One region of the Bradyrhizobium sp. 134 genome, then DNA from elsewhere that is predicted to be linked to it. Evidence: predicted binding sites of a transcription regulator. Region 1 holds the regulator's gene; each other region holds the start of a gene.

Region 1 (4,918 bases):
CACCGGGATCGAACGAGGGCGGACTGCTCAACGCCATCGTCGGCTCGCTGATCATGACCGTGATCGGCGTCGGCATCGGCGCGCCGCTCGGCATGTTCGCCGGCACCTATCTCGCCGAGTACGGCCGCAATGACCGGCTGACCTCGGTGATCCGCTTCATCAACGACATCCTGCTCTCGGCACCCTCGATCATCATCGGCCTGTTCATCTACGGCGCGGTGGTGGTGCCGATGCGCGGCTTCTCGGCGATCGCGGGCTCGCTCGCGCTCGCGGTCATCGTGATCCCGGTGGTGCTGCGCACGACCGAGGACATGCTGCTGCTGGTGCCGAACGCGTTGCGCGAGGCGGCCTCGGCGCTCGGCCTGCCGCGTTCGCTGGTGATCAAGCGGATCGCTTATCGCGCTGCCCGTTCGGGCCTCATCACCGGCGTGCTGCTCGCGACCGCCCGCGTCGCCGGTGAAACCGCGCCGCTGCTGTTCACCGCGCTGTCGAACCAGTTCTTCAGCCTCGGCCTGAACAAGACGATGGCAAACCTGCCGGTGACCATCAACAACTTCGTGCAGAGCCCCTATGCCTATTGGAAGCAGCTGGCCTGGAGCGGCGCGCTGCTCATCACCCTGACCGTTCTTGCCCTTAATATTTTCGCGCGCATCCTTGGCGCCGAGAGGACCGCAAAATGAGTGATCTTTCCGTATCGATGAGCGCGTCAGGTGGACTGCCGCACGCGGCAGTGCTGCCGGAGGCGCCCCCCAAGGTGACCGTGCGCAACCTGAACTTCTATTACGGCGAGCACCACGCGCTGAAAAACATCAACCTGACGCTCGGCGCCAACCGCGTCACGGCGTTCATCGGTCCGTCAGGCTGCGGCAAGTCGACCCTGCTGCGCATCTTCAACCGGATGTACGACCTCTATCCCGGTCAGCGCGCCACCGGTCAGCTCATGCTCGACCAGACCAACATCCTCGACGGCAAGCTGGACCTCAATCTGCTGCGCGCCCGCGTCGGCATGGTGTTCCAGAAACCGACGCCGTTCCCGATGACGATCTACGAGAACATCGCGTTCGGCATCCGTCTTTATGAGAAGATATCGAAGTCCGAAATGGACGGCCGCGTCGAGAAGGCGCTGCGCGGCGGCGCGCTGTGGAACGAGGTCAAGGACAAGCTCAACGCCTCCGGCCTGTCGCTCTCCGGCGGCCAGCAGCAGCGCCTCTGCATCGCCCGCACCGTCGCGGTGCGGCCCGAGGTGATCCTGTTCGACGAACCCTGTTCGGCGCTCGACCCGATCTCGACCGCCAAGGTCGAGGAGCTGATCCAGGAGCTGTCCGAGGATTACACGATCGCGATCGTCACCCACAACATGCAGCAGGCGGCGCGCGTCTCCGACAAGACCGCCTTCATGTATCTCGGCGAGTTGATCGAGTTCGACGACACCAGCAAGATCTTCACGTCGCCGTCCGACCGGCGCACGCAGGATTACATCACCGGCCGGTTCGGCTAGGAGACGCGACATGGGTTCTGAACATACCGCAAAGGCCTTCGACACCGACCTCCAGGAACTCACGCGCCTGGTCGCCGAGATGGGTGGCATCGCCGAGCGCATGATCGTCGAGTCCGTCGACGCATTGATCCGCCGCGACGTCCCGCTCGGCCAGCGCGTCGTCGCCATCGACACTGAACTCGACGCGCTGCAGAAGCGCATCGAGGAACGCGCGGTGCTCACCATCGCCCGGCGCCAGCCAATGGCGGTCGATCTGCGCGAGATCGTCGGCGCCATGCGCGTCGCGACCGATCTCGAGCGCATCGGCGACCTCGCCAAGAACATGGGCAAGCGCGTTGCGGCGCTGGAGACGGACTTCCATCCGCTCAAGCTGTTCCGCGGCCTCGAGCACATGACCGACCTCGTGCAGCAGCAGGTCAAGTCGGTGCTGGACGCCTATGCCGCGCATGATTTGCCGGCGGCGATGGCGGTGTGGAAGGGTGACGAGGAAGTCGACGCCATCTGCACCTCGCTGTTCCGCGAGCTCCTTACCTACATGATGGAGGATCCGCGCAACATCTCGTTCTGTATTCACCTGATGTTCTGCGCCAAGAACATCGAGCGGATCGGCGACCACGCCACCAACATCGCCGAGACCGTGTTCTACATGATCGAGGGCCAGGCGATCACCGACAAGCGGCCGAAGGGCGACATGACGACCTTCGCCAGCACGGTACCGAACACCTGAAGACTTAAGGGAGCGACGACCCGATGGGCGCACGCATTATGGTGGTTGAGGACGAGGAAGCCCTGACCGAGCTTCTCCGCTACAACCTCGAAGGCGACGGCTATGACGTCGAGACGGTGATGCGCGGCGACGACGCCGACACCCGCCTCAAGGAGCACATCCCCGATCTGGTCGTGCTCGACTGGATGCTGCCGGGCCTGTCAGGCATCGAACTGTGCCGGCGGCTTCGCACCCGTCCCGAGACCAAGCAGCTCCCGATTATCATGCTCACCGCGCGCGGCGAGGAGAGCGAGCGGGTGCGGGGTCTTGCGACCGGCGCCGACGATTACATCGTCAAGCCATTCTCGGTGCCGGAGCTGCTGGCGCGCGTGAAAGGCCTGCTGCGGCGCGCAAGCCCCGAGCGGCTCGCCACCGTCCTTGCTTTTGGCGACATCGAGCTCGACCGCGACAAGCGCCGCGTGGCGCGCTCGGGCCGGCCGATCGATCTCGGTCCGACCGAATATCGCCTGCTGGAGTTCTTCCTGGAGCACCCGGGACGGGTGTTCTCGCGCGAGCAACTGCTCGACAGCGTCTGGGGCCGCGACATCTATATCGACGAGCGCACCGTCGACGTGCATATCGGCCGCCTGCGCAAGCTGCTCAATCTCGGCCGCGAGCAGGACCCGATCCGCACCGTCCGCGGCGCTGGTTACGCGCTGGATGATCGGTTTGCCAAGGCGGAGCAGGTGTAGGGTTGCAGCCTTGTTTGTTGGCAAGCTGTCCCCGAATTCTTCGACGTCGTCCCGGACAAGCGAGCGAAGCGAGCGCTGATCCGGGACCCATAACCACCGAACGTGGTTTGGCGAAGACTCGGAATGACCCCTTTCGCGCAACAACTGCGCGCTCGGAGTATGGGTCCCGGCCCCCGTGCGCAATTGGCCGGGACGACACTGAAATCGTTGAGCCGTCTTCGCGCGACGACTTGCGGTAATTAGCGCGGCCCCGGCTTCACCGGTGCACGCCGCCGATCCGACGCCGGCTGGTACGCGACGCGCGAGTGCTGGGCGCAATAGGGCAGGCCGGACAGCGCCCGTCCACCGCAGAAGAAGAAGTCCGGGCTCGAGGGATCGCCGACCGGCCAGTGGCAGGTCGCCTCGTTCAATTCCAGCAGCGACAGCCGCTGGCTCATCGGCACCACGTTGTCATAGGTGACCGGATCCGGCTCAGCCTCGACCTCGAAGGCCTGCGCCAGCGCGGTGTTGCCGCGCGAGATCGGGCGGCTCACCCGCATCATGTGCTGCGCGGGGCGCGCCTTGCGCGGTCGGGGCGCTGCCGACGAAGGGCTCTTGGCGCGGCCCGAGAGGCCGAGCCTGTGCACTTTGCCGATTACGGCATTGCGGGTCACATTGCCGAGCTCCGCCGCGATCTGGCTGGCCGAAAGTCCGGCCTCCCAGAGCTTTTTCAGCTGCTCGACGCGATCATCGGACCAGGTCAAAACCGTCATTGCACCCTTTCCCTCGCTGCGCGCCAGCCATCCTGGGGCCTCGTAGCGAATGCCTAAGCCTTCAAAAACCCGTGCCGCCAGAATCCCTTAAGGCTCGCCGGGCGCGTCTTGAACGCCCGAACGTTTACGCCGGTACATAAGGACTTAAAGATCAGAACCACTGCACGAGATGTCGTATCTGACAATCCAAACGCTACAATATGGCGTGACTCCCGCGCAAGAGTCCGCCGACTCGCTTCCACATGTTCCGTGACTAAATCCCGCAAAATCGGCACCGCAAGACTACGGATTCAGCGTTTCGCGAGGCTTTCCGGGCGGCATTGACACCCGTTTCACCAAGCCTAAGATAGTCGCACGTGCCGCCCGCAAGAGGCGGCACGTTTCGTTTTCCGGGCCGGTCGATGGTGCGTTGCGCAATGCACGCTCACACCGTCCGCAACATTCAAGTGACCGTCATGACTAACAGCGCAGCGCCGCATTTGCTCCCCGTTTTCGCCAGGTCCGACCTCGGTTTCGAGCGTGGCGAAGGCTGCTGGCTGATCGCGACCAATGGCGAGCGCTATCTCGATTTCACCTCCGGGGTGGCGGTGAATGCGCTCGGCCATGCCCATCCGGCGCTGGTCGCGGCGTTGCAGGAGCAGGCCACGAAGCTCTGGCACATGTCGAACCTGTTCCAGAGCCCGGACGGCGAAAAGCTCGCCGCGCGCCTGTGCAATGAAAGTTTTGCGGATTTCGTGTTCTTCTGCAATTCCGGCGCCGAAGCGCTGGAATGCGTGATCAAGGTGGTGCGCCGTTATCACGCCGCGAAGGGCCATCCCGACCGCTATCGCATGATCACCTTCGAAGGCGCGTTCCATGGCCGCACGCTGGCGACGCTGGCCGCGACGGGTTCGGCAAAATATCTCGAAGGTTTCGGCCCCCCGATGGAGGGCTTCGACCAGGTTGCGCATGGCGATCTCGAGGCGGTGAAAAAGGCGATCGGTCCGCAGACCGCCGGAATCCTGATCGAGCCGATCCAGGGCGAGGGCGGTGTCCGTTCGGCAACGCCTGCCTTCCTGAGGGCGTTGCGCCAGCTCTGCGACGAGAAGGGTCTGTTGCTCGCCTTCGACGAGGTGCAAACCGGCATGGGTCGCACCGGCGATCTGTTCGCGTACCGCCGCCTTGGCGTCGAGCCCGACGTGATGTCGCTGGCCAAGGCGCTCGGCGGCGG
Region 2 (4,918 bases), on a different contig from region 1:
CAGAATGTCCGCGCGTCGGCCTTCCGCGAGCACGCCGCGATCGGCAAGGCCGGTCGCGCGCGCCGGCGCGGCGGAGACCAGGTTCCAGGCTTCGGTCAGCGGCAGCACGCCATCGGCGGCGAGGCGGAACGCAGCGAGCAGCTGCGCGGGATAGTAATAGTCCGAGGCCAGCACGGAGCAGAGCCCCTTGGCGATCATGTCGGATGCTTTGGTCCAGCCCGTGTGGCTGCCGCCGCGCACGACGTTCGGTGCGCCGTAGACGATGTCGTCGCCGTGGCTTGCCGCCGCCCGCGCCGTCTCCTCGTTGATCGGAAACTCCGCGATCGCCACGCCCATGGCGCGAAAGCCCTCGCGCATCGCCAGTGTCGCATCGTCATGCGAGAGCATCCGCACCCCGGCGGCGCGGGCAGTCGCAGCAAGCCGCGACATGGAAGCCGGGACCTCGCTGGCGCGCGAAAGCACGTGTCGGACCAGCCGATCGAATTCCTCGCTCGACAGGCCGGTGCGCTCCACCATGCGGTTGCGCTTGCGGGGCTTGGCCATGTCCCCAACCGTGCCGTCCATGTGGTCGTTGAAGGCGAACAGGTCGACGCGGCCATCGCTGAGCCACTGGCTGATCTCGGTTTCGGCGTCGAGATTATAGGTCTCGTGGCGCAGGTGAAAGCGGGTGTCGGCCGCGAATTGCGGGCGCTGCCGTTCGATCGCCTCCATCAGGCCGCGCGCATTGTCGGCGCTGCGCAGGCCCGGCTCCCACGAACAGGTCGTGGCGTGAAACACCGTGGTGATGCCGTTGCCGATCGCCTGGCGGTCGCTATCGGCGAGCGCCACGTCGATTGGAAAATCGACCCCGGCGCGCGGCATCATCTGCCGCTCGAAGGCATCGCCATGCAGATCGACGATGCCCGGCAGGACCAGCAGGTCGCGCGCGTCGATAGCCAGCCGCGCCCGGCCGCGAGAGGCATCGATCTCTGCGATGTCCGTTCCGGACAGGGCAAGCGAAGTTTCGACGAGCTCGGAGCCGATCAGGGTCCGGCCGCCCTCAAGGAAAATGTCTGTCACGCGACCGCGCTTGGTTTGCTGCCAAGAGGACTGTTGAGAGAACTTGCTCGTGCTTCGTATGTCGAGAGAAAATCTTCAATCCCGAGCTTGCGGAAGTCGGGCAATGCTGCACGCAATTTGTCGTGATCCCAATCCCACCAGGCGAGGCTGGCGAGCCGTCCGGCAACCTCTTCCGAGAACCGCCGGCGCACGATGCGCGCCGGATTGCCGGCGACGATGGTGTAGGCCGGCACGTCCTTGGTGACGATGGCGCCGGCCGCGATCACCGCGCCGGTGCCGATGTTGCGACCCGGCAGCACGATCGCGCCATGGCCGATCCAGACGTCATGGCCGATATGGACATGATGCTGGCGCCGCCAGCCGAAGAATTCCGTGTCGTCGCTCTGGCCTTCGAAATAGGCGCTCGAACGATAGGTGAAGTGCGCCTGCGTGGCGCGGTGCATCGGGTGGTTGCCCGGATTGATCCGCGTCACCGCCGCGATCGAGCAGAATTTTCCGATGGTGGTGTAGGTGATCTGGGCGTCGTTCACGACATAGGAGTAATCGCCCATCGTCACCTCGTGTAGCATCGTGCGCGCGCCGACCTCGGTATAGGCGCCAAGCCTGGCGTCGTGCAGCTTCGCCGAGGGATCGATGGTCGGCTGGACCGAAAGAGCTTTGGCGGCCATGTTGCATCCGAACGAGAGGGCGGGCGTTTCTCTTCGAGCGGCTTGATGACAATGTCATGACGACGCGATGACAGGGGATGAACAGGGGATGATGTGTGTAGGATCGCCGCACCGCAACGTCCGTGTCACACAAGTGTCAAGCGCCGGCGTTAGCGGTGGGTCCCAGCTACTCTGGAGCCCTGCATGCTGGTGGTTGAAGGTCTAACGTGTCGCTTCGGCGTGAAAGCCGCGGTGGACGACGCCTCGTTTCAAGTCTCTCCCGGCGGCTTCGTCGGCGTGATCGGACGGTCCGGCGCCGGCAAGTCGACCCTGCTGCGGACCATCAACCGTCTCGCGGCCCCTTCGCAGGGCCGCATCCTGTTCGACGGCCTCGACGTCACGGCGCTGCGCGGCAAGGAGCTGCGGCAGTGGCGGGCGCGCTCGGCGATGATCTTTCAGCAGTTCAATCTGGTCGGCCGGCTCGATGTTCTCACCAACGTCCTGATGGGACGGCTTGCGACGATGCCGGCCTGGCGCTCGCTGTCGCAGACCTGGCCCGAGCAGGACAAGGCGCTGGCGATGTCCGCGCTTGAGCAGTTCGACATCGCCCCGCTAGCAGCCCAGCGCGCCGACCAACTCTCCGGCGGCCAGCAGCAGCGCGTCGCGATCGCCCGCGCGCTGGTGCAGCAGCCCGACATCATCCTCGCCGACGAGCCGATCGCTTCGCTCGATCCGCGCAACACCAAGATCGTCATGGATGCGCTTTTGCGCATCAACAAGCATTTTGGCATCACCGTGCTCTGCAATCTGCATTCGCTCGACCTGGCGCGCAGCTATTGCGACCGCCTGATCGGCATGGCGCAGGGACGCGTGGTGTTTGACGGCGCACCGGCTGAGTTGACCGAGCACGTTGCGCGCGAGCTCTACGATCTCGAAGCCGCCGATGTCATGGGCGGCACGCTCGCACCGGTGCGACAGGGCATTCCGGTGCTTGGAACGGCGGCCGCCGCCTGAGCGGCGCCGCATCAGGACCCACCAGTTTTGCGTCAACCGACCTCAACCAATGAAGAGGCTATCATGATCACTCGCAGATTGATTCTTGCCGGCGCCGCCGCGCTCGCGTTCACGACCTCGGCTTCCGCCGAGGACTGGAAAGCTAGATATCCCGAACTGACCTTCGCGGTCATTCCGGCGGAAAACGCCTCGGGCGTCACCGAGCGCTGGGCGCCGTTCATGAACTATCTCTCCAAGGAATTGGGCGTGAAAGTCACGCTGCGCATCGCCAACGACTACGCGGCCGTCATCGAAGGTCAGCGTGCCGGCAACATTCATATCGCAAGCTATGGCTCGGCGTCGTTTGCCCGCGCCCGCCTGACCGGCGTCAAGACCGACGCCTTCGCCAACGACATCAACTCCGACGGCTCCACCGGTTACTACTCGGTGTTCTTCGTCAAGGCTAGCAGCCCCTACAAGAGCATCGACCAGCTCAAGGGCAAGAACCTCGGCCTGGTCGACCCGAACTCAACCTCCGGCAACAACGTGCCGCGTTTCGAGCTCGACAAAATGGGCATCGCGGACGCCGACACCTATTTCAGCAAGGTCGTCTTCACCGGCAGCCACGAGAACGCGATCCTGGCACTGGCGCAGGGCACGGTCGACGTCGCGGCCAACCAGTGGACCAGCGACGACGATTCGACGCTGGCGCAGATGCTGACTAAGGGCATGCTGAAGAATGCCGATGGCTCGGCGATGAAGAAGGATGATTTCCGCATCATCCACAAGTCGGCGCCGATCATCAACGGCCCCTATGCCTACAATTCCGATCTGCCGGAAGAGGCCAAGGCCGCGATCGCGAAGGCGTTCTTCGACGCGCCGGCCAAGGACAAGGCTGCCTTCGACCGCCTCCAGGACGGCCAGAAGAAGGGTTTTCATCCCGCGACCACCAAGGATTGGGATGGCACGATCGAGCTGATCAAGTTCGTCGATGCGCTGCGTAAGAAGAAGGCGTCCTGAGTTTCGGGACGATGCCACTGGAGCCGGGTCGATGGACCCGGCTCTTTCTCTTTGATTGACCATTTTTCCTGGCCAAGATGACCGTCGCGGTTTCGATCCTCCCGGAGCAGCAGCTCGCCGTGCTCAACGCCGCCTATCGCCAGGCGGTCGCGCGCAGGCGAGGGCGCCTCCTGTTCGGAGCCGTGGTGTTCGCCGCTGCGCTGCTTCTGGCGGCGATCGGCGCGGAAGTGAATCTGCGGACGCTGTTCGCCCATTACGGCAACTTCATCAGCTATTTCGACCGCATCCTCACACTCGACAGCGGACAGCGGGTCTGGACCGATGTCGGCGAGTGGCTCTGGGGCTGGCGCAAATGGCTGAGGATGCTGGGCGAGACCCTGCTGATCTCCTATGTCGGCACGTTGATCGGCGCGACTTTTGCCTTCTGCCTGAACTTCTTCGCGGCTGAAAACACCTCGCCCGCGCCCTGGCTGCGGTTCGCGGTGCGGCGCCTACTTGAATTCGCCCGCACGGTGCCCGGCATCGTGTTTGCGCTGATCTTCGTGATCGCCTTCGGGCTCGGACCGATGGCGGGCGTACTGGCCATTGCGATTCACTCCACCGGCGCGCTCGGAAAGCTGTTCTCCGAGATCGTCGAGAACGCCGACATGAAGCCGGTCGAAGGCGTCCGCTCGACCGGCGCGAGCTGGCTCTCCTGCATGCGCTTCGCCATCCTGCCGCAGGTCACGGCGGGCTATGCCAGCTACGCGCTGCTGCGTTTCGAGATCAACGTCCGCGAGGCCTCCGTGATGGGATTCGTCGGCGCCGGCGGCATCGGCCAGGAGCTGGTCGTCGCCATCCGCAAGTTCTATTACTCCGACGTCAGCGCCATCCTGCTCACCATCATCGTCACTGTCTTCATCATCGACATCAGCACCGGCTGGCTGCGCGGCCGCCTGTTCGGCAGGGAGACGCGGACGTGACGGGGCCGCAGGAGATCGACATCGCCGCGCTTCGCGCGCGCTACCCCGATGTGTTCGACCGGCCGGCCTCGGCGCGGCTCGCCATGCCGGGGATGATCGTCGCGGCGCTCGCGATCCTGATTTATGGCCTCGTCGATCTCGATTTCTCGCCCTCGCGCTTCGTCGCCGGCCTCAGCCAGCTCGGCTGGATCAGCTTGATGATGATTCCGCCGGATCCCGGCTCGTCGCTGCCGATCT
Region 3 (4,918 bases), on a different contig from region 1:
GACTGAGGATGCCGCAAAAGGGCACCGTCAAATGGTTCAACCCGACCAAGGGATATGGGTTCATCAAGCCGAACGGCAGTGACAAGGACGTCTTCGTCCACATCTCCGCCGTCGAGCGCGCCGGACTCTCCACCCTCAATGAAAACCAGGTGGTTGAATACGACCTCGTGGAGAACCGCGGCAAGGCATCCGCGGAGAACCTCAAGGTCTCCTGACTTCTCTCGCGGTCTGCGCAAGAGATCATGACGTTGCCCCCGGCTCTGCCGGGGGTTTTTGTTTTGGGGATGAGAAGTATTTCGTGCGACGGCGCTTCACCGCACCAACGGCGCAACCAGAAAATTCTCCGACGGCCCGCTGCCCGCGGTCTTGCACACGTCGCCCTCGATCCGGACCTTGCCGGTCGCGAGCAGGCTCAGCGCTGCGGGATAGATGCGGTGCTCGACTTCGAGGATACGCTCCGACAGCGTGTCCGCCGTGTCGTGATCGCTCACGGGCACCGCACCCTGCATCACGATTGGGCCGGCATCGGTCTCGGGGATGACGAAGTGCACCGTTGCGCCGGACAGCTTGACGCCGGCGCGCAAGGCCTGGCCGTGTGGGTCGAGACCGGGGAACGACGGCAGCAGCGAGGGATGGATGTTGAGCATCCGCCCGTACCAGGCCTTGGTGAATTCGGCCGTGAACAGCCGCATGAAACCGCCGAGACAGATCAGCTCGATGCCGTGCTGATCGAGCGCTGATTGCAGCACCTTCTCGAAGCCGGCGCGGTCCTTGCCGAACGGCTTGCTTTCGATCACCAGCGTCGTCACGCCGCTCGCTTTGGCCCTTTCCAGCCCCTGCGCGTCGGCCTTGTTCGAGATGACGAGCGAAATCTCCGCCGGGAAATCCGCAGCAGCAGCGGCCCTGATCAGCGCGGACATGTTGGAGCCGCGACCGGAGATCAGGATGGCGACGCGGCGTTTCATCACAGCGCCAGATCGAGGTGGCCGTTATAGACGACGCGGTGCTCGCCCTCAGCCGGGATCACGGTACCGAGCTGGGCGACGGTCTCACCGGCGTCAGTGAAGACCTCCACGACCTCCTCGACCTTGTCCGGCTCGACGATCGCGATCATGCCGATCCCGCAATTGAAGGTCCGCAGCATTTCGAGCTCGGCGATACCGGCTTGGGCTGCCAGCCATTTGAACACCGGCAGCACCGGCAGGCGCGCCAGATCGATACCGACGCCGAGATGCTTCGGCAGCACGCGCGGAATGTTGTCGGTGAAGCCGCCTCCGGTGATGTGGGCAAGCCCCTTCACCGCGCCGGTCTCGCGGATCGCGCGCAGGCAGGATTTGACATAGAGCCGCGTCGGCGTCAGCAGCGCGCCGCCGAGCGTCATGACAGGCGCAAACGGCGCCTGCGCCCCGAAGCCGAGGCCGGATTGTTCCACGATCTTCCGGACCAGCGAGAAACCGTTGGAGTGCACACCCGACGAGGCGAGCCCGATCACGGCATCGCCGGCGGCGATATCCTTGCGCGGCAAGAGCGTGCCCCGCTCCGCAGCGCCGACGGCAAAGCCGCCGAGGTCGTAGTCGCCGTCCTTGTAGAGGCCGGGCATCTCGGCCGTCTCGCCGCCGATCAGGGCGCAGCCGGATTCGCGGCAGCCTTCGGCGACACCGGCGACGATCGATGCGGTCGCCTCCGGATCGAGCTTGCCGCAGGCAAAATAGTCCAGGAAGAACAGCGGCTCGGCGCCCTGCACCACGAGGTCGTTGACACTCATGGCGACGAGGTCGATGCCGATCCCGCTATGCAGGCCGGTCTCGATCGCGATCTTGACCTTGGTGCCAACGCCATCGGTCGCGGCCACCAGGATGGGATCCTTGAAACCGGCCGCCTTGAGGTCGAACAGGCCGCCGAATCCGCCGATTTCGGCGTCGGCGCCGGCCCGCGCGGTTGCGCGCACCATTGGCTTGATCAGGTCGACCAGGCGGTTGCCCGCGTCGATATCGACGCCTGAATCGGCGTAAGTGAGGCCGTTTTTGCGGTCGGTCATGGCCGATTTCCAGTGGGTTTGCGGCTGGTTACGTCGAATTCCGGGGACGCGCAATGGCTCGCATGGCGCGCCTCCGTATACTATGTAGAGATATCAACCGGTTCAGCCTCCAAAGGGCCGAATTCGAGGTCAGGCCGGGTGCCGGGAAGCGCCGTGTGAGTATACCGAACATCATTACTTTGGGCCGCATCATGCTGGTCCCGATCATCGTCTGGGCCATCGTGTCGAGCCAAATGGAGGTGGCGTTCGCCGTCTTCCTGATCGCCGGGATCAGCGACGCGGTCGACGGCTTCCTTGCCAAGCGCTTCAACATGACGAGCGAGCTTGGCGCCCTGCTCGACCCGCTCGCCGACAAGGCGCTGCTGGTCTCGATCTACATGGCCTTGGGCATCTGGGGCGCGATTCCGCGCTGGATCGTCATCCTAGTGGTCTCGCGCGACATCATGATCGTCGCCGCCGTGATCATATCGTGGCTGTTCGACCGCCCTGTGGAGATGAAGCCCTCGAAGGTATCCAAGCTAAACACTGTGGCCCAGGTGGCGTTCGCAGCGCTGGTGTTGGCCGCCCTCGCCTTCGGCTTCAAAGCCGGTCCTTATGATATAATCTTGATGGGCCTCGTTACGGTCTTCACGCTCTCCTCCGTGTCGCTCTATCTCGTTGAGTGGTTGCGGCACATGAGCACGATCGAGGCCAAGTGAGTTGGGAAGCGGCCCCGCAAAAGGCCAACTCCCGCTCGATGAAGTCGCATCTCGTCAAACGAAGCCGGCACGCCGGCACGGAGCAAAGCAAGCGTGCCAGGCCGCGTTCATCCCCGACAATTGGCGTTTTCGCTTCCGCATGCGGAGAGCCTGAGCCGGGACAATTTCCTCGAAGGCCCCGTTAATGCCGCCGGTCTTGCCCTCATCGACGCCTGGCCGGAATGGCCGAACCGGATCATGTGGCTGGCCGGCCCGGAAGGAAGCGGCAAGAGCCATCTCGCCGCGATCTGGGCCGAGGCTTCAGGCGCCCGCTCGACCACGGCCAATGGGCTGACCGCCGAAGCCGTCCCGGCCGCGCTCGCCACCGGCGCGCTGGTGGTCGAGGACCCCAAGGCCAGGGAATTCGACGAGCGGGCCCTGTTCCATCTGATGAATCTGGCGCGCGAGGACGGCGCCTACGTCCTCTTCACCGGACGCGAGGCGCCCGCTTCTCTCGAGATCGAGCTTGCCGACCTGCGCTCGCGGCTCCGCGCCGTCCCTGTTATCTCGCTGCTGCCGCCTGACGACCAGCTCTTCCGCGGCCTGATCGTCAAATTCTGCGCCGACCGCCAGCTCGCAGTGGACGAGAGCGTGGTCGGCTACCTCGCCACTCGCCTGGAGCGGTCCTCGGCCGCCGCCCGACGGGCTGTCGACCTGCTGGACACCGAGGCCCTGCGCCTTGGCCGTCCCGTCACCCGGGCCCTGGCAGCCGAGCTGCTCCGGGATGTCTGACCAAGGCGGCTTGACGCGGCCGGGCGGCGGAACATCAATGTCATCGAAACGTCATCGCTCTAACACATGCTCCCGCGGATTTTGCGCGTAAGTCGCAAATTGGGGCGAACTGGATGGATCGACTTCTGATGGACTCTGCGCAAGCTGTTGAAGTTAAAGAAAAAGCCCCGGAAGCCGAAGGCCCGCCGGCGATCGCATCGAGCCCCGAGCGGTTCATCAATCGCGAGCTCTCCTGGCTGCACTTCAACCGCCGCGTCCTGGAGGAATCGGTCAATCCCAGCCACCCCATGCTGGAGCGGGTGCGATTCCTGTCGATTTCAGCGAATAACCTCGACGAGTTCTTCATGGTCCGCGTCGCCGGCATCAAGGCCCAGGTGCGCGAGGGCATTGCCGAGCGCAGCCCCGACGGTCTGACCCCGTCCGAGCAGCTCGCGCTCATCAACCGGACCGTCTCGCAGCTTGCGTCCGACCAGCAGGCAATCTGGCGCGACCTGCGCGGCACGCTCGCCGACGAGGGCATCGTGCTGGTCGAGGGCAAGGAAGTCACCAAGGCGGAACGAACCTGGATCGAGGACTACTTCCTCAGCAACGTGTTCCCGCTGCTGACGCCGCTCGCGATCGACCCGGCCCACCCCTTCCCGTTCATTCCGAGCCTCGGCTTCACCATCGCGCTCCAGCTCACGCGCGCCGCCGACGGCAAGCAGATGAACGCGCTGATCCGCATGCCCGGCAAGATCGACCGCTTCATCCGCCTGCCGGCCGAGGGCAAGGTGGTCCGGCTGATCTCGCTGGAGCAGGCCACCGCGCTGTTCATCAACCGCCTGTTCCCCGGCTACAATCTGCACGGCCAAGGCGCATTCCGCGTCCTCCGCGACTCCGAACTCGAAATCGAGGAAGAGGCCGAGGATCTCGTCCGCCTGTTCGAGACGGCGCTGAAGCGCCGTCGCCGCGGCTCCGTGATCCGACTCGAGATCGACGCCAAGATGCCGGAACAGCTGCGCAGCTTCGTGCAGCACGCGCTGTCGACCGCCGACGACGAGGTGTTCCTGGTCGACGGCGTGCTCGCCATGAACGAGCTCTCGCAGCTCACCCGCCTCGACCGGCCCGACCTGGAATTCACCCCTTATGTGCCGCGCCATCCCGAGCGCGTGCGCGAGCAAGGCGGCGACATCTTCGCTGCGATCCGACAGAAGGACCTCGTCGTCCATCACCCCTACGAATCCTTCGACGTCGTGGTGCAGTTTCTCCAGCAGGCCACGCGCGACCCCGACGTCGTGGCCATCAAGCAGACGCTCTACCGCACCTCCAGCAACTCGCCGATCGTGCGTGCGCTCGTGGAAGCCGCCGAAGCCGGCAAATCCGTCACCGCGCTGATCGAGCTGAAGGCCCGCTTCGACGAGGAGGCCAACAT

Evidence for each region. The regulator PhoB, encoded in region 1, activates phosphate uptake and scavenging genes when phosphate is short. The targets are predictions, from matches to a motif close to TGTCATNNANCTGTCAT.
Region 2: a site for PhoB is predicted at 1,773-1,789, ahead of phnC (phosphonate ABC transporter ATP-binding protein). Genes of this name have one in related genera too.
Region 3: a site for PhoB is predicted at 3,546-3,562, ahead of IVA75_RS22855 (RNA degradosome polyphosphate kinase). Genes of this name have one in related genera too.

The regions. Positions count from the first base shown of each region.
Region 1 is NZ_JADPKX010000034.1:801,966-806,883, forward strand. It holds gene pstA (phosphate ABC transporter permease PstA) at 1-680, shown strand, start outside; gene pstB (phosphate ABC transporter ATP-binding protein PstB) at 677-1,498, shown strand; gene phoU (phosphate signaling complex protein PhoU) at 1,509-2,225, shown strand; gene phoB (phosphate regulon transcriptional regulator PhoB) at 2,249-2,956, shown strand; gene IVA75_RS13385 (GcrA family cell cycle regulator) at 3,196-3,708, opposite strand; gene IVA75_RS13390 (aspartate aminotransferase family protein) at 4,164-4,918, shown strand, end outside.
Region 2 is NZ_JADPKX010000016.1:28,920-33,837, forward strand. It holds gene IVA75_RS05695 (alpha-D-ribose 1-methylphosphonate 5-triphosphate diphosphatase) at 1-1,059, opposite strand, end outside; gene IVA75_RS05700 (chloramphenicol acetyltransferase) at 1,056-1,727, opposite strand; gene phnC (phosphonate ABC transporter ATP-binding protein) at 1,911-2,720, shown strand; gene phnD (phosphonate ABC transporter substrate-binding protein) at 2,784-3,719, shown strand; gene phnE (phosphonate ABC transporter, permease protein PhnE) at 3,797-4,681, shown strand; gene phnE (phosphonate ABC transporter, permease protein PhnE) at 4,765-4,918, shown strand, end outside.
Region 3 is NZ_JADPKX010000053.1:415,947-420,864, forward strand. It holds gene IVA75_RS22830 (cold-shock protein) at 9-215, shown strand; gene purN (phosphoribosylglycinamide formyltransferase) at 312-965, opposite strand; gene purM (phosphoribosylformylglycinamidine cyclo-ligase) at 965-2,038, opposite strand; gene IVA75_RS22845 (CDP-alcohol phosphatidyltransferase family protein) at 2,194-2,736, shown strand; gene IVA75_RS22850 (DnaA/Hda family protein) at 2,830-3,507, shown strand; gene IVA75_RS22855 (RNA degradosome polyphosphate kinase) at 3,636-4,918, shown strand, end outside.